DNA from 4 places in the Streptomyces sp. NPDC002886 genome. Region 1 is predicted to be linked to each of the others. Evidence: riboswitches for the same ligand, from Rfam matches in the RefSeq annotation. Region 1 holds a riboswitch; each other region holds the start of a gene.
What was found. A riboswitch is a leader RNA that binds a small molecule or an ion and turns the genes downstream of it on or off. The one in region 1 is predicted to bind cobalamin.
Positions count from the first base shown of each region.

Region 1 (6,915 bases):
TCCAGCCCGCGGGTCGGCTCGTCGAGGAGCAGCAGGGCCGGGCGGCCGGTCAGGACCAGCGCCAGGGCGAGGGCCAGGCGCTGGCCCTCGGACAGGTCGCGCGGGTGGGTGTCGTCGGGGACGTCGGGCAGGAGCGCGGCGACCAGGGCACGGCAGGTGCCGGGCGCCTGGCCGGCGTCGTGGTCGGCGGCGGTGCACTCGGCGGCGACGGTGTCGGCGTAGAGGAGGTCGCGGGGCTCTTGGGGGACGAGGCCGACGCGGGTCACCATCTCGGAGGGCGGCGTGCGGTGGGGAGTGCGGCCGCTGACCGTGACCTGGCCGGTGGTGGGCTCCAGGGTGCCGATGAGGGTGGCGAGGAGGGTGGACTTTCCGGCGCCGTTGCGGCCCATGAGGGCGATGGTCTCGCCCTTCGCGACGGTGAGGTTGATGTCGCGGAGGACTTCGGCGCGGTCGCGGCGGAGGGAGACGGCCTTGACGGTGGCCGGGGTCGTCCCCGTGGCCCCGGTTGCCCCGGTGGTCCCGGTGGGGTCGGCCGGGGCCTGCGGCCGGGGGGTGCGGAGGCCGCGGCGGCGCAGCCGGGCGAGCAGGCCGGGGCGGGGGCCCTGCGGGCGGCCGTCCCCTACCCGCCCTTCGCCCGTTCCCCGGGGCTGCGCCCCGGACCCCGCCGGGGGCTCCGCCCCGGGACCGGCTGGGGGCTGTGCCCCGGAACCCGCCTGGGGCTGCGCCCCCGATCCCGCCGGGAGCTGTGCCCCGGACTCAGGCCGGGGCTGCGCCCCCGACCCCGCCCGGGGCTCCGCCCCCGCTCCCGCCGGGGGCTGCGCCCCTGCTGCCGTGGCGGGGTGTGGGTGTGGTGCCTGGGGCAGGCGGGTCAGTAGGGGGGTGGACTGGCGGCGGGCGTCTCGGATGGAGAGGGGGAGGGGGGACCAGCCGGCCAGGCGGCCCAGGGCCACTACCGGGGGGTGGACCGGGGAGACGGCCATGATGTCGGCGGGGGTGCCCAGGACGGGGGGTGCGCCCGGGGAGGGGAGGAGCAGGACCCGGTCGGCGTACTGGACCACCCGTTCCAGGCGGTGCTCCGCCATCAGGACGGTCGTGCCCAGGTCGTGGACCAGGCGTTGCAGGACGGCCAAGACCTCCTCCGCCGCCGCCGGGTCGAGGGCCGATGTCGGCTCGTCCAGGACGAGGACACGGGGGTGCGGAGTCAGGACCGAACCGATCGCCACCCGCTGCTGCTGGCCGCCGGAGAGGGTGGCGATGGGGCGGTCGCGGAGGTCGTTCAGGCCGAGCAGGTCGAGGGTTTCCTCGACGCGGCGGCGCATGACGGAGGGCGCGAGGCCCAGGGATTCCATGCCGTAGGCGAGCTCGTCCTCGACGACGTCCGTCACGAAGTGGGCCAGCGGGTCCTGGCCGACCGTGCCGACCACGTCCGCGAGTTCCCGCGGCTGGTGCGTGCGGGTGTCGCGGCCGGCGACCGTGACCCGGCCCTTGAGGGTGCCCCCGGTGAAGTGCGGGACCAGGCCCGAGACCGCCCCGAGGAGGGTGGACTTGCCGACGCCGGAGGGGCCGACCAGGAGGGTCAGCTCGCCTTCCGGGAGCGTGAAGTCGGCATGGGAGAGGGAGGGGGCGCTCGCGCCCTCGTACGTCACCGATACGTCCTCGAAGTGGATCACGGGGGTCTTACGCCTCCTTCAGGGGAGCGAGGGGTGCCGGGGGGAGCGGGGCCACCAGGGCCGGGAGAAGACCGATCAGGATCGCCGCCGCCGGCCAGAGGGGGAGGGTCGGGACGACGAGGGGGACGACGCCCGGCCGCAGGGCCGCCGGGTCCGCGGACACGGCGCGGATCAGCAGCGCCGCGACCGCCGCGCCCGACCCGGCGACCAGCCAGGCCCGTACGCCCCACCGGTCCGGCCGGTACCGGGTCCGGATCGACCGGCGGCCGCCCAGGCGCAGCCCGGCCAGGGCCAGGGCGAGGGAGAAGAGGAGGAGGACCAGGCCGTACTCGGCGCCCTCCGCCGCCAGCAGCCCGTACGTACCCGCGCACATGCCGAGCAGCCCGCCGAGCGTGAGCACGTTGGTGGTGTGGCGGACGGCGGCGGGAACGTGCGCGGTACGGCCGTAGCCGCGCGCGTCCATCGAGGCGGCGATGGCCACGGAACGTTCGAGGGCGCCCTCCAGGACCGGCAGGCCGATCTGGAGGATCGCCTTGACCCCGCCCGTGGGGCGGCCGCGCAGGCGACGGGCCGTACGGAGCCGGACCACGTCCGCGACCATGTTCGGCGCGAAGGTCATCGCGACGACCACGGCGACGCCGACCTCGTACAGGGCCGCGGGCAGTGATTTCAGCAGCCGCGCCGGGTTCGCGAGGGCATTGGCGGCGCCGACGCAGATGAGGAGCGTGGCCAGCTTCGCGCCCTCGTAGAAGGCGAAGACGAGCTGCTCGGCGGTGACCCGGCCACCGAACCGGATGCCCTGCGCCCAGGCCGGGAGCGGGATCTCGGGGAGGGTGAAGAGGAGGTGCGTGCCGGGGATGGGGGAGCCGAGGAGCACGGAGAACAGGAGGCGCAGGCCGATGACGAAGAGGCCGAGCTTGACGAACGCCCCGTAGGACCGCGCCCAGGGGGCATCGGTGCGGCGGGCCGCGACCACGTACCCGGTGACGCCGATGATCAGGCCGAGCAGGAGCGGGTTGGTGGTGCGGGAGGCGGCGGTGGCGAGCCCGAGGGCCCACAGCCACCAGGCACCCGCGTGCAGGGCGTTGCTCCGCGTGGCCTCGGGGGCGTGCCATTTTTTGTACGTCGGCACGCGCGTGCTCCCGGTTGCCCGGTCGGGGGCGTTCGGGCCGGCCGGGGTCGGGACTTCGCGTGCCGCGCCGTGCCGGGTGCGCCCGGCCTGCGGCCGTGCCGGGTGCCCACCCGCACCACCCGTGCGGGAAGACGGGCGGGTGGTGCGGGTGGCCCCGGTGGGCGGCTGCCCGCCGTCGGCGACCGTCCCGCCGTTCGCGGGCCCCGCCGGCGCGGCCGAGGCCGACCCCGCGGGACCCTCCACCTCGGGACCGCCCGTCATCGGGTGCGGCGGCGACGGGACTGCCAGAACGCGGCCGCGGCCAGGGCGGCCACCGCCGCGATGCCGGCGAAGAGGCCCGCCGACGGGCCCCCGTCCTCGGAGCCGGCGGACGGGGCGGTGGGCTTGTCAGGCGTGGCGGCGGTGTCCGCCACCGGTTCGCCGCAGCCCTGCTTCGGGTAGCCCGAGATCGCGCACAGCAGTGCCGCGCTGTTGTAGCGCAGCGGCTTCGCCACCTCCGCCAGTGCCTCGGCCGTCGTGGCGTCCGGGCCGACCTGCGCGCACGCCGTACGCGGGGCTGCCTGCGGCGGGGTCTCGCCCGCCTGGGCCTCGGCGGGCGTGCCGAAGTCGACGACCAGCGCGATCCGCTTCTTGCCCGGCACCGGGGCGGTGGCCGAGCAGATGGCCGCGAAGTCGGCGTCCGCGCGCGGCGGGGCGGCCTGATCGGCCGCGTCCTTGCTGACCACGAAGTGGAAGCCCTGCACGGAGCCGTCCGCCGGACGCAGCGAGGAGGGGCCCTGGGTGGCGTACGCCCAGGTGCCGCCCGCGCCGTCCCAGAACGACCAGTAGCGGTAGGTCGAGGCCAGGGCGGGGGACGCGGCCAGCAACGTCATGGCCAGGGTCAGGACGATGCCGGCGAAGAGGGCCGGCAGCGACGGGCGGCGTCCGCGCATCAGAGCTGGTTCTTCTTCCGGCGGCCGCTCAGCACGATGCCGATGCCCATGCCGGCCGCGGCGCCCGCGAGGATCATCCACCAGACGTTGCTGCCGCCGGAGTCCTCGTCCTTCTTTTCCTTCTTGTCCGCCGGCTGCTCCGACGCCTTCGCGGAGGCGTTCTGCGGCGCCGGGCCCGTCGCGTTCAGCGCCGCGACCAGGTCGGTGCCGCCGAAGGCCTTCGGGTCGGTGCCCGTCGCGTGCGCGGCCAGGATCAGGGTGCCGAGGCCGGCCGGGTTGCCCTTGGACCACTCGGCGGAGTTGGTCTTCAGCCACTCCAGGGCGCCCGCCGCGGACTGCTTGTGCCCGGCCGCGGCCAGGGCGATCACCGCGTCGGCGGTGTTGCCGGTGTCCGGGGTCGGCTGGTCGGCGCCCGGGGTGAGGGCGGTGAGGTGGCCGTCCTTCTTCAGGGCCTGGGCCAGGTATCCGGCCGCGCCCTGGGCCGCCGCCGCCGGGTCACCGGCGGTCGCCGGGCAGGCGAGGCCCGCCGCGGGGGTGTCCGTGGGGGAGGCGGAAGGGGAGACGAGCGCGCCCTGGCCGAGGCCGGCCAGTACGGCCGCGGCCGTCGCGTCGGCGTTGGCGGGCAGCTTGCCGTCGGCCGTCGCCTGGTAGGCGAAGGCACCCCGGTCGGCGGCCGGCTCGGACGAGCAGCCGAGCTGGAAGGCGAGGAGCCCCTCGTACGCGGACTTGCCGGCCTTCGACTTGACCTCGGCCGGCTTCTCGCCCGCCGCGGCCAGCGCGCTGATCACCACGGCGGTGGAGCTGGCCTCGCTCGGGGAGCCGGGGACGTAGGCCCAGCCGCCGTCCGCGTTCTGGACGGACTTCAGCCAGTCCGCGCCCTTCTTCACCGCCGCGTCCTGACCGCCGAGCGCCTTCAGCGCCTGCACGGCCACCGCGGTGGCGTTCGTGTCGAGCATCAGCTTCGCGTCGCACGCGGCTGCCGTGTCCGCGCGGAAGGAGGCGAAGCCGCCGTCGGCGCACTGCTGGCCGACGAGCCAGTCCACGGCCTGCCGCGCGGGCTTCAGACCCACCGTGTGCTGGGCGAGCAGTGCGAAGGACTGCCGCCACACCCCGTCGTACGTCGGATCGTTCTTGCCGAAGAGCCCGGAGGGGACGACGGGTGCCGGGGACGGCGTGGCGACATCGGCGAGGGCCGCGGGGGCCGCGCCCACGCAGAGCACGGCGGAAGCGGCGAGCGTGGCGGCGCTGCGGCGGACGTTCATGGCGGGGCGGGTGCCTCTCGTGCTGGGGACCCGGAGGCAGGCAGCACAGCGATGGAGGCTGGTACCGGGCTCCGGCTCCGTTTACCTCGACGGTGCCGGCCGCCGGAGGACCCGGCGGCTCGAGCCGCGCACCTCACGCACGGGGCAATCCGGCTCCCCGCCCCGAAGCTGCCGGGGTGGGTCACGGTTGCGGGTCAGCGCCGGATTCGCACCGGCTTCCCCCCGTACGGAAGTGTGGACGACGCCCATACTCTACCGGCCCGTAGCCCCGGGGCCGGGTGGCGCCGCCCACCCGCACCCCTTACACGGCGCGGTACGTCACGGGGTCGCTGCCCGGCACCGCCTCCGCGCGGCCCTGCTTCACCAGACGCCGCAGGTGGGCTTCCGCTTCCGAGACGGCGATGTTGCGGGAGCCGTACGGGATCTGCTCCCAGGGCCGGTTCCACTCCATCCGCTCCGCGAGCGCCCACGGGGTCAGCGGCTCGGCGGCGAGCAGTGCGCGCAGCCCGGTCAGCCGCTCCTCGTGGTGGTCCAGGAGTTCCCGTACGCGGCCTTGTGCGTCGGTGAAGGCGTGCTGGTGGGCCGGGAGGACCTCGGCGGGCTGGAGGCGGCCGATGCGTTCGAGGGAGTCGAGGTAGTCGCCGAGGGGGTCGGTGACCTGCTCGGAGGAGGGGTCCTCGTAGAGGCCGATGTGCGGGGAGATCCCGGGCAGCAGGTGGTCGCCGGAGAAGAGGCGGCCGTTGCCGGGGAGGTTCCGCGGGTGCTTCTCCTCGAGGTGCAGGCAGACGTGGCCGGGGGTGTGCCCGGGGGTCCAGACCGCCCGCAGCCGGCGGCCGGCCAGTGGCAGCAGCTCGGCGGGCACGATCTCCCGGTCGGGGACGGCGGCCCGCAGCCCCGGGAGGGTGCTCATGCGGCCGCTCGCGCGGGCGGCGCGCAGCGGGGCGATGTGCTGTTCGGGGGCTCCGGAGGTGGCCAGCTTCTCGGCCATGTAGTCGAACCAGACGCCGGGTTCGGAGGACCGGGTCCGCACCACGATCTCGGTGTCGGCGGCGTGCATGGCGATCCAGGCGCCGGAGGCCTCGCGGACCTGGCCGGACAGGCCGTGGTGGTCGGGGTGGTGGTGGGTGATGACCACGCCGTGCAGGTCGGCGACGGCGATGGAGAGGGCGCCGAGGCCGGCGACGAGGGTGTCCCAGGAGGCGGGGTCGTCCCAGCCGGTGTCGATGAGGACCGGGCCGCGGTCGGTGTCGAGGACGTGGACGAGGGTGTGGCCGAGCGGATTGTCGGGGATGGGGACTTTGATGCCCCACACGCCGCCGCCGTGATCGGTGACGTGAGGTGCCACGTCCGGGGTGTCCTCTGCCATGAGGGGCTCCGCTCTAACGGGAACAGGTCCAACGGGAGGTGCAACGGGAACAGGTCTAACGAGAACGTGTTGCATTAGTCGCCCAAGTCGACCACTTCTCCGGCTTCCTGACTAGTCGTTGGATCTTCGGGCTGTCGAGTGTGGGCCGATGCACGGGCGGTTCGGTCAGCTCCGTGGACTCCTAGAACTAGAACTGGTATCAGTTCTGGAACGCCAAGCCGCAGGAGGCATCAGCCATGACCGAGCTCGTGGAACACGGAAAACTGTTCATCGGCGGTGAGTGGACGGATCCGCTGGGCTCCGAAACGATCAAGGTCGTCTCGCCCCACACCGGGCAGGTCATCGGCAGCGTCCCGCACGCCTCGAAGGCCGACGTCGACCGGGCCGTCGCCGTGGCCCGCAAGGCCTTCGACGAGGGTCCCTGGCCGCGCACCACGCTCGAAGAGCGGATCGCGGTGGTGACCAGGATCAAGGACGCCATAGCCGTCCGGCACGAGGAGATCGCCCGCTCGATCAGCTCCCAGAACGGGTCCCCGTACTCCTGGAGCGTCCT
Region 1 covers NZ_JBIAPV010000002.1:691,210-698,124, reverse strand. Annotated here, with positions in the region: gene ACFYYB_RS09325 (ABC transporter ATP-binding protein) at 1-1,670, opposite strand, end outside; gene ACFYYB_RS09320 (energy-coupling factor transporter transmembrane component T) at 1,678-2,802, opposite strand; gene ACFYYB_RS09315 (SCO2322 family protein) at 3,060-3,734, opposite strand; gene ACFYYB_RS09310 (prenyltransferase/squalene oxidase repeat-containing protein) at 3,734-4,996, opposite strand; cobalamin riboswitch at 5,118-5,248, opposite strand; gene ACFYYB_RS09305 (MBL fold metallo-hydrolase) at 5,298-6,362, opposite strand; gene ACFYYB_RS09300 (aldehyde dehydrogenase) at 6,599-6,915, shown strand, end outside.

Region 2 (6,915 bases), on a different contig from region 1:
CGAATTCAGTGGATCTTCGGTGTGCGCCGTGGCATGGTTGGTCTCACCGAAGGGGTGTAGCTCAGTTGGTAGAGCACCGGTCTCCAAAACCGGTTGTCGTAGGTTCGAGCCCTGCCACCCCTGCCAGACGAAGGAGCAGGTGAAAGCCTGTTTGCAGTCCCCCGGCCGATCAAGGCCGGGGGACTTCTTCGTCTCTGGAGTCCACTAGGAGGCAGAGGCCCCTTCCCCTCGGTCCTGGGCGCGTAGCCTTCTTCGGTGACGAAGACCGTGACGTATGTAGAGATGACGGATCCCGGTCAGCTCGTGCCCGGTGTTCCGGTTCCGGAACTCGCGCTCGTCGCTGTGGACGCGGACCTGTCGCTGGTTCCCGGCCTGATGGCCAGGATCGGTGCGCCGTACCGGTGGCGCAGTGCCCGCCGCAGTCCCCAGGAGTGGCAGGAGTGGTTCGCCGGGCATCCGGACCGGACCTGTTGGCTGCTGCGCTTGGGGGACGAGCCGGCCGGCGTGGTCTGCTACGACCTCCACCCGGGTGCCGACGTCGAGATCAGGACGTTCGGGCTCCTGCCCGAGTTCACCGGGAAGGGGCTCGGCGGCCATGCGCTGACGCTCGCGATCCGGCAGGGCTGGAATCTGGTGCCCGGCGTGCGCCGGGTGTGGCTGCACACGTCGTCGGCCGACAACCCGAACGCGCTGCCCAACTACCACCGCCGCGGGTTTCGTACCTTCAAGACCGAAGAAGAAGGCGTGTCGGAATCGGACGCGCCCTGACCGATGCCGGGTCGGCCTGTCCAAGCGGACGCCATCCGGCGCGACCTCACGGACACCGTAGATTGACCCGGTGACCTACGACATCGTGCTCGTGCGGGTGCGGCCGGGCCTGACGCTTCAGGAAACGCTCGAGGGCCTCAACGCCGACTTCGATCCCGATGCCGACCTGCCGCTGCTTCGCGTCACCGACGCGCAACGCGGCGAGTGGGACCGGACCCTGCGCCGAGTCTCCCGGGACATCGGTCCTGTCGAGTCGGCGGAGTACCTGTACAGCCTCACCCTTGAGACGCTCGGCCCGCCGGGGCGCGTACAGCTCGACTACTGCGGGGACACGGCCCACATCGAGGTCCCCTACCGCCACTCGGGTGCGGCGGCGTTGGAAGTGATGGAACTGGCTTACCGCATCGCCCGGATCGTCGAGGACGAAACCGGCCTGACCGGCCACGACTTCGAGGTGGGCCAGCCCACCCGAACCGGTGACCCCGCCAAGGCCGCCGTCCGGCTGGGCGGTGTCTCCGATTGGGCACGCCACCACGTGAGCTAGAGGATCACAGGGCCTGTCGGCGGCCGGAGGTCTCGCGCAGCCATCGGGCGTGCCGGCGGACATACGACGCGTCCTGGGGGAAGTAGCCGGCCCAGTCCTCGTCGAGGGGCGTCCAGGCCGCAGGCTGTCCGCTCTCCGCCACCAAGGGGGTCGCCGCACTCGCGATCGCGACGAACGACAGCCCGAGGGTCGGCGCCCACTCCGCGCGGTAGGAACGCACCGTCGCCGCCGCGGGTTCGGGCAGCAGATCCACCGCGATGCCGGTCTCCTCGAAGAGTTCGCGACGTGCTCCCTCGCGGGGGGTTTCACCCGGCTCGACGCTCCCGCCCGGCGGAACCCAGCCACGCCATCGGTGATGAACCAGGAGCACCCGGGCGAGATCCTCGTCGAAGACCCACACCTCCGCGGCGAGCGGCGCCGTGGACCCCAGGCCGTCGGTGGTCAACCACTGGCCGGCGCCGTCGAGGTGGATCCTCGCCAGCCGGACATCGGCGGCCGCGGCCTCTGCGACCCGGCGGTCGAACGCATCAGGAATCATCACCTCGGCACCATAGGGCGGGGGTCTGACACCGGGACGGCACCGGGACATGCCCGGACCCTTCGGTTCCTCGGCATGCCCCGGCTCGGAGTGCGCGCCCCCGGCGGGGCTCAGTACGTCGGGCAGAGGTTGGCCTGGACGGCCGCGACGATCAGGGCGGACTTGACGGGGCCGAAGCCGTCGGGGTGATGGGGGCCGATGAAGCGCTGGTTGGCACCGGCCACGCGCTTGGCCGGGTCCTTCTCGCCCTTCATCGACTGGCACTGGTCGAGGCCGCGCGAAACGGCCTTGTCGTCCTTGCCGTTGACGATCTCGGGGGCGATCGTGTTCAGCGCGGCCAGGTAGGCGGCGCGCTGCGCGGGTGCGGGGCTCGGAGGGAGACCGCTGTCGGGGCGGGCCGCGCTGGGATCGGCGCTGGGCCGTCCGGCGCTCGGATCGGCGCTCGGCACGGTCGATGCCGGGGCCGGGCCGGAGGACGTGCCGGGGGCCGGGGCGTCCGAGTCGCCGCACCCGGCGAGGACGAGGAGTGCGGCGCCGGTGAGGGCGGTGATCACGTGGTGTCTGCGCATCGGGTCATCGTCGCCCGGGGCGGGGCCCGGTGGGGCCCCGCGGGGGCCGCTGTGACCGGGCTGTGACGCGCCGCGCCGCCGCCGGCCCGGTGCGCGGCCGGCCGGCCCGGTGCGAAGGTGCCGGAGGAACCCGGGGAGAACGCCTAGCCTGGGGGAATGACCGCCACCGCCGGGCCCGATCCCCGTTCCGACCTGCGGGAATTCCTGCGTTCCCGGCGCGCCCGGATCGGCCCCGAGGAGGTGGGGGCCGCCGCCCACCCGGGAAGGCGGCGCGTGCCCGGGCTGCGGCGCGAGGAGGTCGCGCAGCTCGCGGGGGTCAGCGTCGACTACTACACCCGGCTGGAGCAGGGCCGTACCCAGCACGTCTCCGCCGAGGTCCTCGACGCGGTGGCCCGTGCGCTGCGGCTCGACGCCACCGAGCGGTCCCACCTCTTCGAGCTGGCCCGGCCCCAGCGGGCCACCGGGCCCGGTCGCGCCGCCGACGCCCCCGGCCGCGCGGAGGCCGACGGCCCGCAGCGGGTGCGGGCGGGCCTGTACCGGGTCCTGGACGCCCTGGAGGACGGCACCCCGGCGATGATCATGGGGCGCAGGCTCGAAGTCCTGGCCGCGAACCGGCTCGCCGAGGCCCTGTACGCCGACTTCGGCGCGCCGGGGTCGGGTGCGCCGGCGTCGGGTACCCCGGGGTCGGGCGCCCCCGGGTCGCCTACCCCGGAGTCGGGTGCGCCGGATCGGCGCGGCCGCAACCTGGCGCGGTTCCTCTTCCGCGACCCCGCCGCCCGCGAGCTCTTCGCCGACTGGGAGGGCGCCGCGCGCGGAGTCGTGGCCGCGCTGCGGTTCTACGCCGGCAGGCACCCGTACGATCCGGATCTGGGCCCGCTCGTCGAGGAACTGAGTTCGCTCGACCGGGACTTCCGGCGCTGGTGGGCCGGTCACGACGTGCTCGAGCACACCCACGGCACCAAAAGGTTCCGGCACCCCGACGTCGGTGAACTGGCCCTGGAATACGAGTCCCTGACCTTCCCGGACGATCCCGACCAGACCCTCTACCTCTACACGGCCGAGCCCGGATCCCCCTCCGACGAGGCGCTGCGCGCCCTCGCCTCCCGGGTGGCCGGCGCGGTGCGGGCGGAACGCTGACGTCGCCCTTCTGGCACACTGGGCCACGTTATCCAGGCGGTGCAGGACAGGAAACCGGTGCGAATCCGGTGCGGTCCCGCCACTGTGACCGGACGCCCCCGCGCGGGGCCCCGGGAGTCAGACACTGACGCACCGCCTCTTTCGGTTCGACCAGGGGACGCGGATCCCCGGGAGAGGCTCCACCATGTCTTCGTACCCCCGTGCGCTGCTGCGCGCGCTCTTGCCCGTACCCCTCCTGATACCGCTGGCCGCCTGCGGGGGATCACCCGTGGCGCAGGACGCGAAGGCCGCGGCGGGCGCCGCGCCCGGCTTCCCGTACTCGGTCACCAACTGCGGTGTCACCAGCACCTATCAGGCACCGCCGCGGCGTGCGGTCGCCATGAACCAGCACGCCACCGAGATCCTGCTGGCCCTCGGGCTGGAGGGGAAGACGGTCGGGACGGCCTACCTGGACGACGCCGTACTGCCCGCCTACCGGTCCGCGTACGACAAGATCAAGGTGCTGGCGAAGGAGTACCCCTCCCGGGAGGTCCTCCTCGGCGCCAACCCCGATTTCGTGTACGGGGGTTACTCCAGCGCCTTCGACAAGGCGCAGGGCCGCGACCGGGAGGGACTCGCGAAGTCCGGTGTCAACTCCCGCCTCAGCGTGGAGTACTGCACCGAGGGCAAGGTCGGCCTCGACCAGCTCAAGACCGAAATCACCGAGGTGGCACGTACCTTCGGCGTCCCCGAGCGCGGCGAGCGGCTCATCGCCGACGAACAGCGCCGCATCGACGCCGTCACCGCACGCCTGAAGGACAAGGACAGGCCCGCCGTCTTCGTCTACGACTCGGGCGAGGCCTCCGCCTTCACCTCCGGAGGCAACGGCATCGGCAACGAGATCATCTCGCTCGCGGGCGGCACGAACGTATTCGCCGACCTCCAGGACACCTTCGGCGACGTGTCCTGGGAGAAGGTCATCGAGCGCAAGCCCGAGGTCGTCCTCATCTACGACTACGGCGGCACCACCGTCGAAGCCAAGAAGCAGCGCCTGCTCAAGGACCCGGCACTGGCCCAGGTCCCCGCGATCAGGAACCAGCGGTTCGTCGTGCTGCCGCTGTCCTCCGCCGTGCTCGGCGTACGCGTCGCGGACGCCGTCGAATCGCTGGGCGGCCAGCTCCACCCCGACGCCGCGTGAGGCTCCGGGCCGCCCGAGCGTTCACCCGTACCCCGGTCGTACTGGCCCTGCTGGCCGCCGCCCTGGCCGCGTCGGCCCTGGCGGGGCTGGTCCTGGGGCCGGTACGGATCCCCCCGGGCGAGGTGCTCGACCTCGTGCTCGCGGGGCCGGGGCCCCGGGCCGGAGGGGGCGCCTTCGGGGCGATCGTGTGGGACGTGCGCATGCCGCGCGTCCTGCTCGGGGCCGTCGTCGGCGCGGGACTGGCCGTCGCGGGAACCGTGCTCCAGGCTCTCGTCCGCAACCCGCTCGCCGACCCGTTCCTGCTCGGGGCCTCCTCCGGGGCTTCCACCGGAGCGGTGCTGGTGATCGTCTTCGGGGCCGGATTCCTCGGCTTCGCGGGCACCGCCGCCCTCCCGCTCGCCGCGTTCGCCGGGTCGATGGGCGCACTCGTCGCCGTCTACGCGATGGCCCGGCGCGGCGGTGCCATGACCACCGGCCGGCTGATCCTCGCCGGAGTCGCCGTCCAGTACGTGCTATCCGCGCTGACCAGCCTGGTCCTCGTGCTGTCCGCGCAGCCCGATCAGGTGCGCAGCGTGCTGTTCTGGACCCTCGGCGGGCTCGGCGGGGCACGCTGGAGCGAACTGGCCCTGCCCGCCGGGGCCCTGCTCCTGGGCACCGGGTCGCTCATCGCCCTGGCCCGGCCGCTGGACCTGCTGCTCGCGGGGGAGGAGGGCGCGCAGACGCTCGGCCTGGACACCGGCCGGTTCCGGGCCGCCGTGTTCGTCCTCACCTCGCTCGTCATCGGCGTACTGGTGGCCTACAGCGGGGCGATCGGATTCGTGGGGCTGATGATCCCGCACGCCGCGCGGATGGTCGTCGGAGCCGGGCACCGGGCGTTGCTGCCCGTGGCCGCGCTGGGCGGGGCGGTGTTCCTGACCCTGGCCGACCTGATCGCCCGTACCGCCGCCGCGCCGGAGGAGATCCCGGTGGGCGTGGTCACGGCGCTCGTCGGCGGGCCGTTCTTCCTGTGGATGCTGCGCAGGTCCACCCGTACAGAAGGGGTCGTGGGATGAGGGCGCGACGGCCGACCGGTCCGGTGGCGCGGGCAGCGGCCGAGGCGGCGGGACTCGCCGTCGAAGGCGTCCGGTACGAGATCGACGGGCAGCCGCTGCTGCACGGGATCGACCTCACCGCCCGCCCCGGCGAGACGGTCGGAATCGTCGGCCCCAACGGCAGCGGCAAGACCACCCTGCTGCGCTGCGTCTACGGCGCGCTGCGCCCGACCGGCGGACGCGTGCTGCTCGACGGCGTGGACGCGGCCTCGCTGGGCGTCAGGGACCGCGCCCGGCGGGTGGCGGTGGTGCCCCAGGACGCGGCCGGCACCTTCGGGCTGACCGTGCGCGAGGTGGTGGCCATGGGGCGCAGCCCGCACAAGCGCTTCTGGGAGCAGGACGGACCCGACGACGTGCGCCGCGTGGCACGGGCCCTGGAGACCGTCGGCGCGGCCGCCCTCGCGGGCCGCCGCTTCGACGAGCTCTCGGGCGGCGAGCGCCAGCGCGCCCTGGTGGCCCGCGCCCTCGTGCAGGATCCCGGGCTGCTCGCGCTGGACGAACCGACCAACCACCTGGACATCCGCTACCAGCTGGAGATCCTCGGGCTGGTCCGTGCCCTGCCGGCCACCGCCCTGCTGGTCCTGCACGACCTCAACCTGGCGGCCCTGTACTGCGACCGCCTGTACGTCCTGGAGGGCGGACGCGTGGCGGCCTCCGGCACCCCGGCGGAGGTACTGACGGAACCCCTGCTGGCCGAGGTCTACGGGGTCCGCACCCACGTCGCCGCCCACCCGACGACGGGTGCGCCGCACATCGTCTACCTTCCGCGGGACGGGGGGCGAACGGGGTACTGACCTCTGGACGGGGCCCGCCCGGTGCGGCCGGGCGGGCACGGGTCTTACTTCTTGAAGCCGCCGTACGGGACGGTGATCAGTTCCATGCCGTGGCCCGAAGGGTCCTCGAAGTAGACGCCTCGGCCGCCGTCGTTGTGGTTGATCTCGCCGGGGTGGAGCCCGTGCGGGTCGGCGAAGTAGGTGATCCTCGCCCGCTTGATCTTCTCGAAGGCCACGTCGAACTCGGCCTCGGAGACGAGGAACGCGTAGTGCTGTGCGGTGATGGATTCGGCGGGGATGGTCGCGAAGTCCAGGGTG
Region 2 covers NZ_JBIAPV010000001.1:359,299-366,213, reverse strand. Annotated here, with positions in the region: tRNA gene ACFYYB_RS01540 (tRNA-Trp) at 51-126, shown strand; gene ACFYYB_RS01535 (GNAT family N-acetyltransferase) at 256-768, shown strand; gene ACFYYB_RS01530 (hypothetical protein) at 839-1,312, shown strand; gene ACFYYB_RS01525 (NUDIX domain-containing protein) at 1,317-1,850, opposite strand; gene ACFYYB_RS01520 (hypothetical protein) at 1,961-2,419, opposite strand; gene ACFYYB_RS01515 (helix-turn-helix transcriptional regulator) at 2,576-3,556, shown strand; cobalamin riboswitch at 3,566-3,703, shown strand; gene ACFYYB_RS01510 (ABC transporter substrate-binding protein) at 3,741-4,733, shown strand; gene ACFYYB_RS01505 (FecCD family ABC transporter permease) at 4,730-5,785, shown strand; gene ACFYYB_RS01500 (ABC transporter ATP-binding protein) at 5,782-6,618, shown strand; gene ACFYYB_RS01495 (VOC family protein) at 6,663-6,915, opposite strand, start outside.
Region 2: another riboswitch for cobalamin. It lies ahead of ACFYYB_RS01510 (ABC transporter substrate-binding protein); the one in region 1 lies ahead of ACFYYB_RS09310 (prenyltransferase/squalene oxidase repeat-containing protein).

Region 3 (6,915 bases), on a different contig from region 1:
CCGTGGTCGGTCATGTCGGGCCAGACACCGGTCGCGATGTCGTGGTCGACGGCCCGGATGAGCGAGGTCCGGACCCCGGCCGCCTCCATCACCGCGCGGCTCTTCCCGATCAGGCCCTCGGTGTTGCTGGGCTCGGGCGATCGCTTGAGCGTGCAGTTGACGTACACGGCGGTCAGGTCGGAGTAGTCGAGGTCCTGCGCGGGGTCGGTAGCCACCCGTCCAGCCTCGCCGGAGCCCGACAGCCCCGCCACCGGGCCGCGCCCGTCCGGGCGCAGCACGGGTAGGGGCCGACAGGTCGATCTGCCCCTGGGTGATCAGCGAGCCGATCCGCTGGTCTCCGCCGAGCGGGCCGCTGCGCAGCGGGGCGACGTCCAGGCCGAGCCGCCGGTTGATCAGGGTGCCGGTGGTGCCGGTTCCGTAGAGCCGGTGGTGCCGGTTCCGTAGAGCCGGTGCGGCTTGAGCTCGGCGGCCTTGCGGTCCGTCCAGGCGAGCGGGTCGGCTTCCTTGCGCGCGTCGTGGGCGACCAGGGCGATGCCGCGCGGGCGGTCGCTGCAGCCGCTCGCCGCGGTGAGCCAGGTCGGGTCGGCCAGCGGGTAGAGGTGCACGGCGGCGGCACGCAGCTCCTCGCGGCTGATCGAGCCGTCGCCGTCCGCGTCGACCCGGTCGAAGGAGAGGGAGTCGAGCGACCCGTCGAGACCGATCGCCCCGAACAGGCGCTCGTACTCGGCGCGGTCGATGCGGCCGTAGCCGTCCCGGTCGAGGGCGTAGGCGAGGGCGTCGAGGGCCCGCAGGGTGGACTCGCGGAAGTAGCGGTCGCCGTCGAAGGCGTGGCGCGCGGCCGCCGCGACGAACTCCTGCTCGCTGATCCGCCCGCCCCGGTCGGTGTCCGGGGCGCCTTGCAGCTGCGTCCACAGCTCGGAGCAGGCGTCGTGGAGGGCGGCCCCGCGGCGGGTGTCTCCCGGCTCGGTGAGCCACTCGGCGAGGCGGCCGGCGTAGGCGATGAGGTCCTCGCGGCCGAGGTGTCCGCCCCCGTCCAGGTCCTACGTACGGAATAGCGCGGCGACGCACGGCAGCCAGTCTTCGGCGGTCACGGACATGAGGAACTCCCTTTTCAGGTGGGGCTATTGAGGCAGATAGTGGCGGCGTGGACACATGGCGTGACACACAAGCGGAATCCGGTCGCCGCCCGGCGCGATTGGGGCGGGTTGTTCCCGGTCCGTGCGGCCGACTAGGGTCAGCGGGCCTTGGTGTTCGGGAAACCGGTGGGAAACCGGTGCGGCCCTCGCCACTGTGATCGGGAAGTCCGGCTCCACTCCTGCGGGAAAGCCACTGGGCTGCGCGGGAGGTTCCGCGCTGCCCGGGAAGGCGGGGCATGGACGTCAACCCGTGAGCCAGGAGACCGGCCGGGGTGCGTTGTCCATCCACGAGGTGCTGGAGAGGTCTCCTACCCATGCATATAGCCGAGGGGTTCCTGCCCCCTTTGCACGCGGTCGCCTGGGGCGCCGCGTCCGCCCCCTTCGTCGTCCACGGCGTCCGCGCGCTCACCCGAGAGGTGAAGGCCAACCCGGAGAGCACGCTGCTGCTCGGGGCGTCCGGGGCCTTCACCTTCGTCCTGTCCGCCCTGAAGATCCCGTCGGTGACCGGCAGTTGCTCGCACCCCACGGGCACCGGGCTCGGGGCGATCCTGTTCCGGCCGCCGATCATGGCGGTGCTGGGCACGATCACCCTGCTGTTCCAAGCCCTGCTGCTGGCGCACGGCGGGCTCACCACCCTCGGCGCCAACGTCTTCTCGATGGCCATCGCCGGCCCGTGGGCGGGCTACGCCGTCTACCGGCTGCTGCGCACGTCCGGGCTCCCGCTGATGGTGACCGTCTTCTTCGGCGCCTTCTTCGCCGACCTGATCACCTACTGCGTCACCAGCGTGCAGCTCGCCCTGGCCTTCCCCGACCCGGCCTCCGGTTTCGCGGGCTCGCTCGCGAAGTTCGGGGGGATCTTCGCCGTCACGCAGATCCCGCTGGCCGTGAGCGAGGGGCTGCTGACCGTCCTGGTGATGCGGCTGCTGATGGCGTCGAGCAAGTCGGAGCTGGTCAGGCTGGGTGTCGCGAAGCTGACGGCCACCCGTACCGGTACCGATACCGCCACCGAAGAGAAGGCGGCGGCCTGATGAGCGGCATGTCCAAGAACACGAAGATCAACGGCCTGCTGCTGCTCCTGGTGGCGGCGCTGGCCGTGCTGCCGATCGCCCTGGGGCTGGGCGAGGGCAAGGAGGAGCCCTTCGCGGGCGCCGACGCGCAGGCGGAGGCCGCCATCACCGAGCTGAAGCCGGATTACGAGCCCTGGTTCTCCCCTCTCTACGAACCCCCCTCCGGCGAGGTCGAGTCCGCGCTGTTCGCCCTGCAGGCGGCACTGGGCGCGGGCGTGCTCGCGTACTACTTCGGCGTCCGCAAGGGCCGCCGCCAGGGGGCCGCTGCCGCCGCCGCTGCCGCCACCACCTCCGCCGCCACCGGCCCGGAGGCCTAGGCGGTGCTGCCGATCGACGTGGCCGCGCACGGCAGTCGCTGGCGCGGCCGGCACCCGCTGGAGAAGGCCCTGCTCGGGGTCGGGCTGACGGTCACCGCCGTGTGCCTGCCGCCCTGGCCCGGCGGGCCGCTGGTGGCCGCCGCCACCCTCGCCGTGCTGCTCGGCCCGGCCGGAGTGGCCGGCCGGCAGCTCTGGCGGGCCTTCCGGATCCCGCTCGGCTTCTGCTTCACCGGGGCGCTGCCGCTGCTGTTCGCGGTCGGCGGCCCGACGGGGCCGGTCTCCCTGGCCCCCGACGGCCCCCGGACCGCCGCCGAACTGCTGCTGCGCACCTCGGCGGCCTCGCTCGGACTGCTGCTGTTCGCGTTCACCACCCCGGTCTCCGACGTCCTGCCCCGGCTGGTCCGGGCCGGGGTCCCGGCCCCGGTGGTGGACGTGGCCCTGGTCATGTACCGGATCGGCTTCCTGCTGCTCGATTCCATGGCCCAGGTCCGCCGGGCCCAGGCGGCCCGGCTCGGGCACACCGGCCGGGCGGCGGTGTGGCGTTCCCTGGCGGGGCTCGCCGCCACCTCCTTCGTACGGGCCTTCGACCGCGCGGCCAAGCTCCAGGCGGGGCTGGCCGGACGCGGCTACGACGGCGCCCTGCGGGTCCTCGTACCGGAGGCGGCCCTGTCGTGGCGCTTCCTGACGGCCACCGCGGGCCTGCTGGCGGTCCTGATCACCCTGACCCTCACCCTGAAGGGGCTCTTCCTGTGAACCCGGTGGCCACCCCCCTGATCGAGCTGTCCGGCGCGGGCTACGCCTACGAGGACGGCCCGGCGGTCCTGACCGGCGTCGACTTCGCCATCGTGCCGGGCCGGGCGCTGGCCCTGCTGGGCCGCAACGGCAGCGGCAAGACCACGCTGATGCGGCTGCTCAGCGGCGGCCTGCGGCCCGGCGCGGGATCGCTGCGGCTGGACGGCACGGAGGTCTCGTACGACCGGGCCGGGCTGACCCGGCTGCGCACGTCCGTCCAGCTCGTGGTGCAGGACCCCGACGACCAGCTGTTCGCGGCCTCGGTCGAGCAGGACGTGTCCTTCGGCCCGATGAACCTGGGGCTCCCCGCTCCGGAGGTCCGCGCCCGCGTGGACTCGGCCCTCGCCGCCCTGGACATCACCCCGCTCCGGGACCGCCCCACCCACCTGCTCTCCTACGGTCAGCGCAAGCGCGCGGCGATCGCCGGGGCGGTGGCGATGGCTCCGCGGGTGCTGATCCTGGACGAGCCGACGGCCGGGCTCGACCCGGACGGCCAGGAGCGGCTCCTCGACGTCCTGGCGGGCCTGCGCGCTGCCGGCACGACGGTGGTGATGGCCACCCACGACGTGGACCTGGCGGTCCGCTGGGCCGACGACGCGGCGGTCCTGACCCCGACGGGCATCCGCTTCGGCCCGGCCGAAGCCCTCCTCTCGGACCCGTCCCTCCTCACCTCGGCGGGCCTGCGCCCGGCCTGGTCCCCGGCGGTGGCCGCGCTGTTGCGGGCCCACGGACTGCTGGCGGCGGACGCCCCGGGACCCCGCAATCCGGAGGCGCTGGCCGCGTGGCAGTAGGTAGGTTGCCCGTCCATGCAGACGCTGAAGGCAACCTCGGAGCCGCAGTCCCTGTTCTGGGCGGGCCGGGAGGGCGCGGACCTCGTCGACCCGGTCGGCGGCTTCCGCCGCTGGACCCCGGACGGCCGGGAGCACCCGGCTCGCCGCCCGGCCTCCCCCGCGTACGACCGCGCGGTGCGCTCCCCTTCGGGGCGCTGGACGGTGCTCTACGAGGAGCGCGGCACCAGGGCCGTCCTGCTGGACGGCGAGCGGATCGCGCGCGAGCTGCCACGGGGTGACAACCTCCCCGAGGACTACGACCACGCGGTGGCCCTCGGCGCGCTGCCGGACGGCCGTGAAGTGCTCGTGAGCTGCCCGGAGGAGTACGACGTCCTCGAGGTCGAGGACGTCTCCACGGGCGAACGGCTCACCACCGGCGAGCGCACCACCCCCGGTACGTTCCAGTCGCGGCTCTCCGTCTCCCCCGACGGCCGCAAGCTCCTGGTGGCCGGCTGGGTATGGCACCCCTTCGGGGTCGCCAACGTCTACGACCTGGCGGCCGCGTTCGCCGACGCGACCGCCTTGGACCGGGACGGGGACCTCCTGGGCCCGACGGCCCTTTACGCCGAGGTCGGCTCCGCCTGCTGGCTCGACGCGGACCGGGTCGCCGTCTCGGGGACCGGCGAGGGCCCGGGGGACGAGGAGGCCTCCACCCTCCAGGACGGGCAGCTCGGCGTGTGGTCGTGCCGGGACGGCCGCTGGCTGTACCGCAGCGCCGGAGCGGGCGGCTGGGGAACCCTGGTCGCGTGCGGCGGGAACCTGGTGGTCTCGCTGACCGGGCACCCCCGGCTGGTCGACGCCACTACGGGCCGCGTCCTGCGGCAATGGCCGGAGATCGGCGTGCGGCACCGGGACGGGGCCTACGGGGTCACCGACACTCCCTCCGCCGTCACCGCCCTCCACCCCGACGGGACCCGTCTCGCGGTGGCCCTGGAGACCGGCATCGCGGTCCTCGATCTCCCGCAAACCTAGGATGGCCGCATGTCGCTCCCGCACGCCATCCTCACCGCCCTGCTCGAGAAGCCCTCGTCGGGGCTGGAGCTGACCCGGCGGTTCGACAAGTCGATCGGGTACTTCTGGTCCGCGACGCACCAGCAGATCTACCGGGAGCTCGGCCGGCTGGAGGAGGCCGGGCTGATCCGGGCGCTGCCCAGCGAGGGGCCCGTACGGGGGCAGAAGAAGGAGTACGAGGTGCTGCCCGCCGGGAACGGGGAGCTGGCGCGGTGGGTCGGGGAGCGTCAGGATCCCAAGCCGGTGCGGGATCCCCTGCTGCTGCGGATCCGGGCGGCCGCGGTCGTGGGGCCGCAGGGCCTGGCCGCGGAGCTGCGGCGGCACCTGGAGCTGCACCGGGCCCAGTTGGCCGTGTACGAGGGCATCGAGGAGAAGGACTTCCCGGCCGGCCGGGACTCCGACGAGGACCGGCTGCGGCGTGTCGTGCTGCACGCGGGAACCGGGCTGGAGACCTTCTGGCTGCGCTGGCTGGAGGAGGCCCTCGCCGAGGTCGAGGGCATGGCCGGCGGGACCGGTCGGCAGACCTGACGCGCACCCCCGGCCCGGCAGGGGGCCAGGGGGCAGCGCGGGGGCTTACTTGTTCAGGGAGGCCCAGAACTCGTCGAAGCTCAGCAGGCCGTCGTCGTTGGAGTCCTTCGCGGCGATCACGGCCTCCGCGACCGGGCCGGTGACGAACGGGTCGCCCATCGCCGCCATCGCCGAACGGAACTCGTCGGCCGTCACGAAGCCGTCACCGTTCACGTCGAACTTGCCGAACGTCGTCCGTGCGCTCTCGATGTCCGCCACTGGGTCCACCCCTTCTTGGTGCTTGTTGACCGGCTCAGGGTAGCGGCATGCCCGCCCCCCTCACGCCCCGGGTCCCGTTCGAGCGGCAGATAGAAATTCAATTACTCTTCCGTAGTGCGGAAGCGATAATTCCAGCCAACAATTCAAGCCCCCACTTGTCACGCTCCGGGACCACCGCATAACGTAGCGACATTGCCGCCACACCGGGAGCGCAGGGCTCCCAGGGACAAGCGGCAACAAGGGCGATCACACAGGTGACGATCACAGCTGACGCATCATTCGAAGTTCTGCCCTTCACCCGCACTTGCCACCACATCTGGGAAGACGGCGACCATGTGCTCATCGGAGTGAGTCCCGGAAACAGCTACTTCAGCTCCGAGCGCATAACCAGCCTCGCCCGATGGGCCACGACCCGCTTCGCACAGGTCGACTTCGTCTACGCAGACCTCCACGTGGACAGGATGTTCGCCGCCTTCGGCTACACCCGGGAACACGCGGAGAAGCGTGCGACGAAGGAAATCAAGGCAGTCCGGCGAAGGATTCTGAAGGGTGTGGAGGAATCAGGACCTCCGCACGCCGAGATCCGAGTGAGGGCACTGTCGGAGTTCCAGGAGAACCCCGTCTACCAACTTCTGCACCGGCGCGTGCTCCATTTCCTGGAGACCGACGGGGAATTCCGTAAGGGCTGCGAGGAAATGGCCCTGCACTTTGTCGGTTCCAAGTTGCCGGAAGGTGAATCAATCACCGACGCACAGTTGCAGGTGTGTTTCGATTACATGGCAGCCGAGCTGCCGTTCTTCATCGACACCCCGAGCATTCTCGACGTGCCGTCCTCCGTGGCGGCCTACCACGTCAAGATGCCGATGACCGACCTCCTGTTCGCGCGCGGTGGGGGACTGCGCGCGACGAGGAACCAGGCATACGCCGTGGTGCGCCCCGAGGCGGGCGAAATGGTACGGGGCAACCCGAACCACCC
Region 3 covers NZ_JBIAPV010000003.1:272,270-279,184, forward strand. Annotated here, with positions in the region: gene ACFYYB_RS13460 (flavodoxin family protein) at 1-215, opposite strand, end outside; gene ACFYYB_RS13465 (hypothetical protein) at 393-713, opposite strand; gene ACFYYB_RS13470 (hypothetical protein) at 600-1,055, shown strand; cobalamin riboswitch at 1,229-1,423, shown strand; gene ACFYYB_RS13475 (energy-coupling factor ABC transporter permease) at 1,451-2,164, shown strand; gene ACFYYB_RS13480 (energy-coupling factor ABC transporter substrate-binding protein) at 2,173-2,520, shown strand; gene cbiQ (cobalt ECF transporter T component CbiQ) at 2,524-3,273, shown strand; gene ACFYYB_RS13490 (energy-coupling factor ABC transporter ATP-binding protein) at 3,279-4,103, shown strand; gene ACFYYB_RS13495 (hypothetical protein) at 4,119-5,114, shown strand; gene ACFYYB_RS13500 (PadR family transcriptional regulator) at 5,124-5,681, shown strand; gene ACFYYB_RS13505 (EF-hand domain-containing protein) at 5,727-5,939, opposite strand; gene ACFYYB_RS13510 (tRNA-dependent cyclodipeptide synthase) at 6,194-6,915, shown strand, end outside.
Region 3: another riboswitch for cobalamin. It lies ahead of ACFYYB_RS13475 (energy-coupling factor ABC transporter permease); the one in region 1 lies ahead of ACFYYB_RS09310 (prenyltransferase/squalene oxidase repeat-containing protein).

Region 4 (6,915 bases), on a different contig from region 1:
CCGGAGCCGCCCGGGCTTCCGCAGCCGAAGGCCCGTAATGAGCCTCTTCCTGACCGCCTTCCTCCTCGTGGGCGTCTGCGCCGCGACGGGCCTCGCCTGGGACACCCGCACCGTCGCCGGCGCGCAGGGCCGTCCGGGAGCCGTCCCGGGCGCCACGCTGCCCGCGGTCCCCGGCGACGGCCCCGCGCCCACGGCCACCGGCCCCGCCGTCACCGGCGCCCCGGGCACCACCGTCCCGCAGAGCCCGCCCGCGCCGTCCCCGGAGCCCGAGGACCCGGAGTCCGGCGGGGGCGACGGAGCCCGCCCGTCCGGGCCGCTTCCCTTCGACATGCCGCAGCCGGCCACCCTGCGCTCCGGCGCCGCCGGCAAGAAGCTGGTCTTCGCCCACTACTTCACCCCGTACCCGCTCTCCCTCGACAACGCGAGCGCCGACGCCGACTACTACACCCGCAACTACCTGAAGCCGGACGGCGAGAACGGCAAGCACGAGCGCTACGGGGGCCTGCTGCGCGACCGGCCGCTGCCCGTCCGGCCCAAGGCCGGGAACTGGGAGCTCGCCAACCTCCAGCAGGAGGTTCGTACGGCCCGCGCCGCAGGCCTCGACGGGTTCACCCTCGACCTGCTCTCCCTGGCGGGGAAGAACCGGGAGCGCTGCGCGCTCCTGATGGAGGCCGCCCGCTCGGTGGACCCGTCCTTCAAGGTCATGCTGATGCCGGACATGACCTCCCTGGGCACCGACGACCCGGCCGTGCTCGCCGACCTGCTCGCGGACCTCGGCAAGGCCCCGGCGGCCCACCGGCTTCCCGACGGCCGGCTGGTCGTCTCGCCGTTCAAGGCCGAGGAGAAGAGCGCCGCCTGGTGGACCCGGGTCATGGACGTCCTGAAGTCCCGGCACGGCATCCGCACCGCCTTCGTCCCGCTCTTCCTCGACTTCGGCTCGCACAGCGGTGAGTTCGAGTCCATCAGCTACGGATTCTCCGAGTGGGGCAGCCGCAGTTACGTCGGTCAGGAGGGCTCCACGCGCGACGTCCGGCGCGCCCACGCCGCGGGCAAGATCTGGATGCAGCCCGTATCGGTCCAGGACGCCCGGCCCAACCAGGGCATCTACGACGAGGCCGGCAACACCGCGACCCTGCGGGCCACATGGAACCGCGCCATCGAGGACGGGGCCGACTGGGTCCAGCTCACCACCTGGAACGACTACAGCGAGGGCAGCCAGTTCGCGCCCTCCCTGCACAACGGCCATGCCTACCTGGACCTTTCCTCGTACTACCTCACCCGGTTCAAGACGGGTGGCTGGCCGAAGATCGTCCGCGACACGCTGTACCTGAGCTCGCGCACCCAGTTCGCCGCCGCCGACCCGAGCGGCGGCCAGTCCCTGGTGATGTCGCTGCGGGGCGGCAGCGCCGCGGCCCGGGACACGGTGGAGGTGCTGAGCTTCCTGACCGCGCCCGCGAGCATCCGTACGGCCGTGGGAGCGGCCGGGGACGCGCACGCCGCTCCGGCCGGTGTCCACTCCGAGCTGCTGCCCCTGGGCACGGGCACGGGCTCGGCGGCCGTGGTGCGCGACGGCAGGACCGGGGCCCGGGTGGAGCTGCCCTACCGGGTGGACCGCACGGTGGAGGTCCAGGACCTCCAGTACTACGCGGTCACCAGCGGCCGGAGCTGAGCCCGCAGGGCCCGAAGTCCCTTACTCCGGGACCTTCGTCACCCCATATGTAGTGGTGGCGATCTGCCATCACATCTATATGTAGTGTTGGCTCTGCCGGTTCGGCGGGGTCTCTCCCCGGCCGAGGCAACAGGGAACCCGGTGGGAATCCGGGACTGCCCCGCAACGGTGAGTCCGCCACGGCGGACGAGTCCGACCCCTGCCGGCATGGGCTTCGAAGCCCGCCATTCTTCCGTGCCGAGCCTCGTGGGAGGGCTGCCGTGACTGCTGTCGTCGACGCCGTAGAGACCGTGACCGAATACCTGGACCGCCGGGACTGGCGGGTGAACGCCAACGCCAACCAGGGCTATTCGCTCGGCGGCCTCATCCTCAACGCCGCCGGCAAGGTCACGGCGAACTACTGGCTGGAACAGGTCTATCCCGCCGCCGTGGCCCGCGCGCACCGCGAGGGCGACCTCCACATCCACGACCTGGACATGCTCTCCGGCTACTGCGCCGGCTGGTCCCTGCGCACCCTGCTGACCGAGGGCTTCAACGGGGTCCCCGGACAGATCGACTCCGCCCCGCCCCGGCACCTGTCCTCGGCCGTGGGCCAGATCGTGAACTTCCTCGGCACCCTGCAGAACGAATGGGCGGGCGCCCAGGCCTTCTCCTCCTTCGACACCTGCCTCGCGCCCTACGTCCGCCTCGACGCGATGACGTACGACCAGGTCAGGCAGTGCGTCCAGGAGCTGGTGCACAACCTCAACGTGCCCTCGCGCTGGGGCACCCAGACCCCCTTCACCAACCTCACCTTCGACTGGACCTGCCCCGAGGACCTGCGCGGGCAGGTCCCGGTGGTCGCGGGGGAGGAGACCGGCTTCACCTACGGCGAGCTCCAGGCCGAGATGGACATGATCAACCGGGCGTTCATCGAGGTGATGACGGAAGGGGACGCCACCGGGCGGGTGTTCACCTTCCCCATCCCGACCTACAACATCACCCGGGACTTCCCCTGGGAGAGCGAGAACGCCGAGCGGCTCTTCACGATGACCGCCAAGTACGGGCTCCCGTACTTCCAGAACTTCATCAACTCCGAGCTCGAACCGCACATGATCCGCTCCATGTGCTGCCGGCTCCAGCTCGACCTGACCGAGCTGCTCAAGCGCGGCAACGGCCTCTTCGGCAGCGCCGAACAGACCGGCTCGCTCGGCGTGGTCACCCTCAACTGCGCCCGGCTCGGGCACCTTTACGCGGGCGACGAGGCGGGCCTGCTGGTCGAGGTGGACCGGCTGTGCGAGCTCGCCAAGGACAGCCTCGAACTCAAGCGGATCACCGTCCAGGACCTGATCGACGGCGGCCTCTTCCCCTACACCAAGCGGTACTTGGGCACCCTGCGCAACCACTTCTCCACCATCGGGGTCAACGGGATCAACGAGATGGTGCGCAACTTCAGCGGGGACGCGTACGACATCACCGCGCCCGAGGGCCACGCCCGCGCCGTCCGCCTCCTGGACCGGGTCCGGGCCCGGATGGTCGACTTCCAGGAGAGCACCGGACACCTCTACAACCTGGAGGCCACCCCCGCCGAGGGGACGACCTACCGCTTCGCGAAGGAGGACCGGGCCCGCTTCCCCGGCATCCTCCAGGCCGGCACCGACGCCAACCCGTACTACACCAACTCCTCGCAGCTGCCCGTCGGCTGGACCGACGACCCCTTCGAGGCGCTGGAGCGCCAGGACGAGCTGCAGGGCAAGTACACGGGCGGCACCGTCCTGCACCTGTACACCCCCGAACGGATCCCGACGGCCGAGGCCTGCCGCAAGCTGGTCCGGCGCTCGCTGGAGACCTTCCGGCTCCCGTACCTGACGGTGACCCCGACCTTCTCCATCTGCGCCGACCACGGCTACCTGGCGGGGGAGCAGCCCCACTGCCCCACCTGCGGGGCGGTGTGCGAGGTCTGGACCCGGGTCATGGGCTACCACCGCCCGGTGTCCTCCTTCAACATCGGCAAGAAGGGCGAACACGCCGAGCGCGTCCACTTCAAGGCGGCCGTGTGAGCCCCGCGGCGCCCGCCGCGTCCGCCGCGCGGCCGGACGAGGTCATCCGCATCGGCGGCTGGTCCCGGCTCTCCACCTGCGACTGGCCCGGCCGCCTGGTCAGCACCGTCTTCTGCCAGGGCTGCCCCTGGCGCTGCGGCTACTGCCACAACCCCGGCCTGCTGCCCGCCCGCACCCCCGCCGCCGTCTCCTGGGGCGAGGTGCTCGGCCACCTGGCCCGCCGGACGGGGCTGCTCGACGGGATCGTGTTCTCGGGCGGGGAACCGCTCCTCCAGCGCGGCCTGCCCCGGGCCGTACGGGAGGCCCGTGCGCTCGGCCTGGAGGTCGGGCTCCACACCGGTGGAGCCTTCCCCCGGCGCCTCGCCCGGCTGCTGGACGCGGGCCTGCTGGACTGGGTCGGCTTCGACGTCAAGGCCCCGCCCGGCCGCTACGAACGGGTCACCGGCATCGGCCACGCGGCCGCCTCTGCGGAGCGGAGCCTGCGGCTGCTGCTCGCCTCGGGGGTTCCCCACCAGCTCCGCACCACGGTGGACCCGGCCCTGCTGGACCCGCCCGCCGTGGCCGACCTGGACGCCTGGCTCGCGGAACTGGGCGCGGGGCCCACGCTCCGCCAGACCGTCCGCCCGCCGGCGGCCTGACGCACCGCCCTACGCGGCTGCGCCGGGCGCCGAGGCGAACTCCGGCTGGTCCAGCAGCCGCAGCCAACTGCCGTCGGGCTGGCGGCGTACGACCTGGGCACGTGCCCCGGTGCCGTCGCTCGGCGGGGTGGAGGTGAGGGCGATGCCGTCGCTCACCAGCGTCGGCAGCGGGGGCTCCGGCTCGAACTGCGGCCGGCTCACCAGCACCTGCTCCCACAGGGCGCGGATGGCCTCCCGGCCCACCGTCAGCTCGCCGGGCGGGAAGGCCATCACGGCGTTCTCCTCGTAGAGCGCGGCGACCCCGGCAGCGTCACCGGCGTTGGACCGTTCGACGAACAGGCGGGTGATGTCCTCGGGGTGCAGGGCCTTCTCGTACGACGCGTAGTCCGACATCGCTGCCTCCTGTGCTGGAACCGGGGTGTGTGCTCTGTGTTCCAAGCCTGACGTCCGCCGGATCAGAAGTCCAACAGCTGGTTTTGATGGAAGCTAGAATCCCCAGTCATGGAACTGAGGCAGCTCGAATACTTCGTCGCGGTGGCCGAGGAACAGAACTTCACCCGCGCGGCCGAACGCGTCCACATCAGCCAGTCCGGGGTCAGCGCACAGATCCGCCGCCTCGAAGAGGAACTGGGCGCCGAACTCTTCGACCGGTCCGCCCGCACCGTCACCCTCACCGTCGCGGGCAAGGCCGCCCTGGACCACGCCCGCGCCGCCCTGGCCGCCACCGGGTCCCTCGCCCAGGCGGTGGGGGAGGTGACCGACCTGATCCGCGGCCGCCTCACCGTCGGCATGGTCGTCGGCTGCACCGTCACCCCGCTCTTCGAGGGACTCGCCGCGTTCCACCGGGCCCACCCCGGGGTGGAGATCGCCCTGCTGGAGGACAACTCCGAGCCGCTGGTGCAGGCGGTGCGCACCGGCGCCGTGGACCTCGCGCTCGTCGGAAGCGCCGCCACCACCCCCGACGGGCTCGAGGCGCTGACCATCGTCAGCGAGCGCCTGGTCGCGGCGGTGCCGCCCGGGCATCCCCTGACCCGGGCGGACCGGGTCACCCTCGGCGACCTCGACGGCCACCCGCTCATCTGCATGCCCCGGGGCACGGGGATCCGTACGGTCCTCGACCGGGCCTGCGCCGCCCGGGGGCTGCACCCCGCCATCGCCCTGGAGGCGGGCGCCTCCGACGCCATGGCCGACCTCGCGGCGCGCGGTCTCGGGGTGGCCGTCCTGAGCGCCTCGATGGCCGAGCACTACCGCGACCGGCTCACCGCCCTGCCCCTCGCCGACGTGGAGATCCCGGCCCTGCTCTGCCTGGTCTGGCGCGATGCGCGCGGACCCGCCGTACGGGAGCTGCTGCGCCACTGCCACCGCGCCTTCGCGGCGCCGGGCCCGGTGGCCGAGAGCGGGGGTGTCGCTCCGGACGCCGGCGGGGCATGATCGGGCCGACAGCCGCGCCGCACCCACGGAGACCCCTGTGACCGAGCCAGTCGAGTCAGTCGAGCCCGCCGGGCGGACCGAGCCCGCCGCCCTGGGCGTCAAGGAGCCCATACGTCCCGCCGAATTCCCCTGCGGGCGGGACCTGTTCCGCCTCGACCCGGCCATCAGCCACCTGAACCACGGGTCGTTCGGAGCGGTGCCGATCCCCGTCCAGGAAGCACAGGCCGCCCTGCGGGCCGAGGCGCACGCGGACCCCGACGCCTTCTTCATCGGGGCCCCCGACCGGCTCGTCGGGGCCCGGACCCGGATCGCCGCCCGGCTCGGCGCCGATCCGGACGCGCTCGCCTTCGTGTCCAACGCCACCGAGGCCGCCAACGTGGCCCTCGACGCCGTGGAGTTCGCCTCCGGCGACGAGATCCTGGTCACCGACCACGGCTACGGCACCGTCGTCGCGGCCGCCGCCCGGCGCGCCCCGCTCACCACCGTGGCGCTGGGTACCGACCTCCCCGACGAGGACGCCGTACGGGAAGCCGTGCTGGCCGGGGTCACGCCGCGGACCCGGGTCGCGGTGCTCGACCACATCAGCTCGCCCACCGCCCGGCTCATCGCCTCGCCCCGGCTGCTCGCCGAACTCGCCGAGCGGGGCGTCACCACCATCGTGGACGGCGCGCACGCGCCCGGCATGATCCCGGACCCGCTGGGCGGGGGCGCCGACTTCTGGTTCGGCAACCTCCACAAATGGGCCTACGCCCCGTCCGGCACCGCGATCCTGTCCGTCGCCCCGCGGCACCGTGCCCGGGTCCGGCCGCCGGTGCCCTCCTGGGAGGACCACCACGGCTACCCGCGCTCCGTGGAGAACCGCGCCACCTTCGACTACACCGGCTGGCTCGCCGCCCCGGAGGGGCTCGACCTGCTGGAGGAGCTCGACGCGGCCAAGGTGCGCGCCCACAACAGCGCGCTGGCCGCCCACGGCGCGGCCCTGCTCGCCGAGATCCCGGGCATCGCCCCGCTCCCGTACACCGAGGGCCTCGCCCTGCGCACGCTGCGCCTGCCGCCGGGGGTGGCCGAAACCCCGGCGGCCGCCGCCGCACTGCGCGAGCGGATCGCGGCCGAGCAGCGGATCCGGGTGCTCATCTGG
Region 4 covers NZ_JBIAPV010000001.1:821,617-828,531, reverse strand. Annotated here, with positions in the region: gene ACFYYB_RS03685 (glycoside hydrolase family 71 protein) at 38-1,669, shown strand; cobalamin riboswitch at 1,750-1,891, shown strand; gene ACFYYB_RS03680 (ribonucleoside triphosphate reductase) at 1,930-3,708, shown strand; gene ACFYYB_RS03675 (anaerobic ribonucleoside-triphosphate reductase activating protein) at 3,705-4,346, shown strand; gene ACFYYB_RS03670 (YybH family protein) at 4,356-4,739, opposite strand; gene ACFYYB_RS03665 (LysR family transcriptional regulator) at 4,848-5,777, shown strand; gene ACFYYB_RS03660 (aminotransferase class V-fold PLP-dependent enzyme) at 5,815-6,915, shown strand, end outside.
Region 4: another riboswitch for cobalamin. It lies ahead of ACFYYB_RS03680 (ribonucleoside triphosphate reductase); the one in region 1 lies ahead of ACFYYB_RS09310 (prenyltransferase/squalene oxidase repeat-containing protein).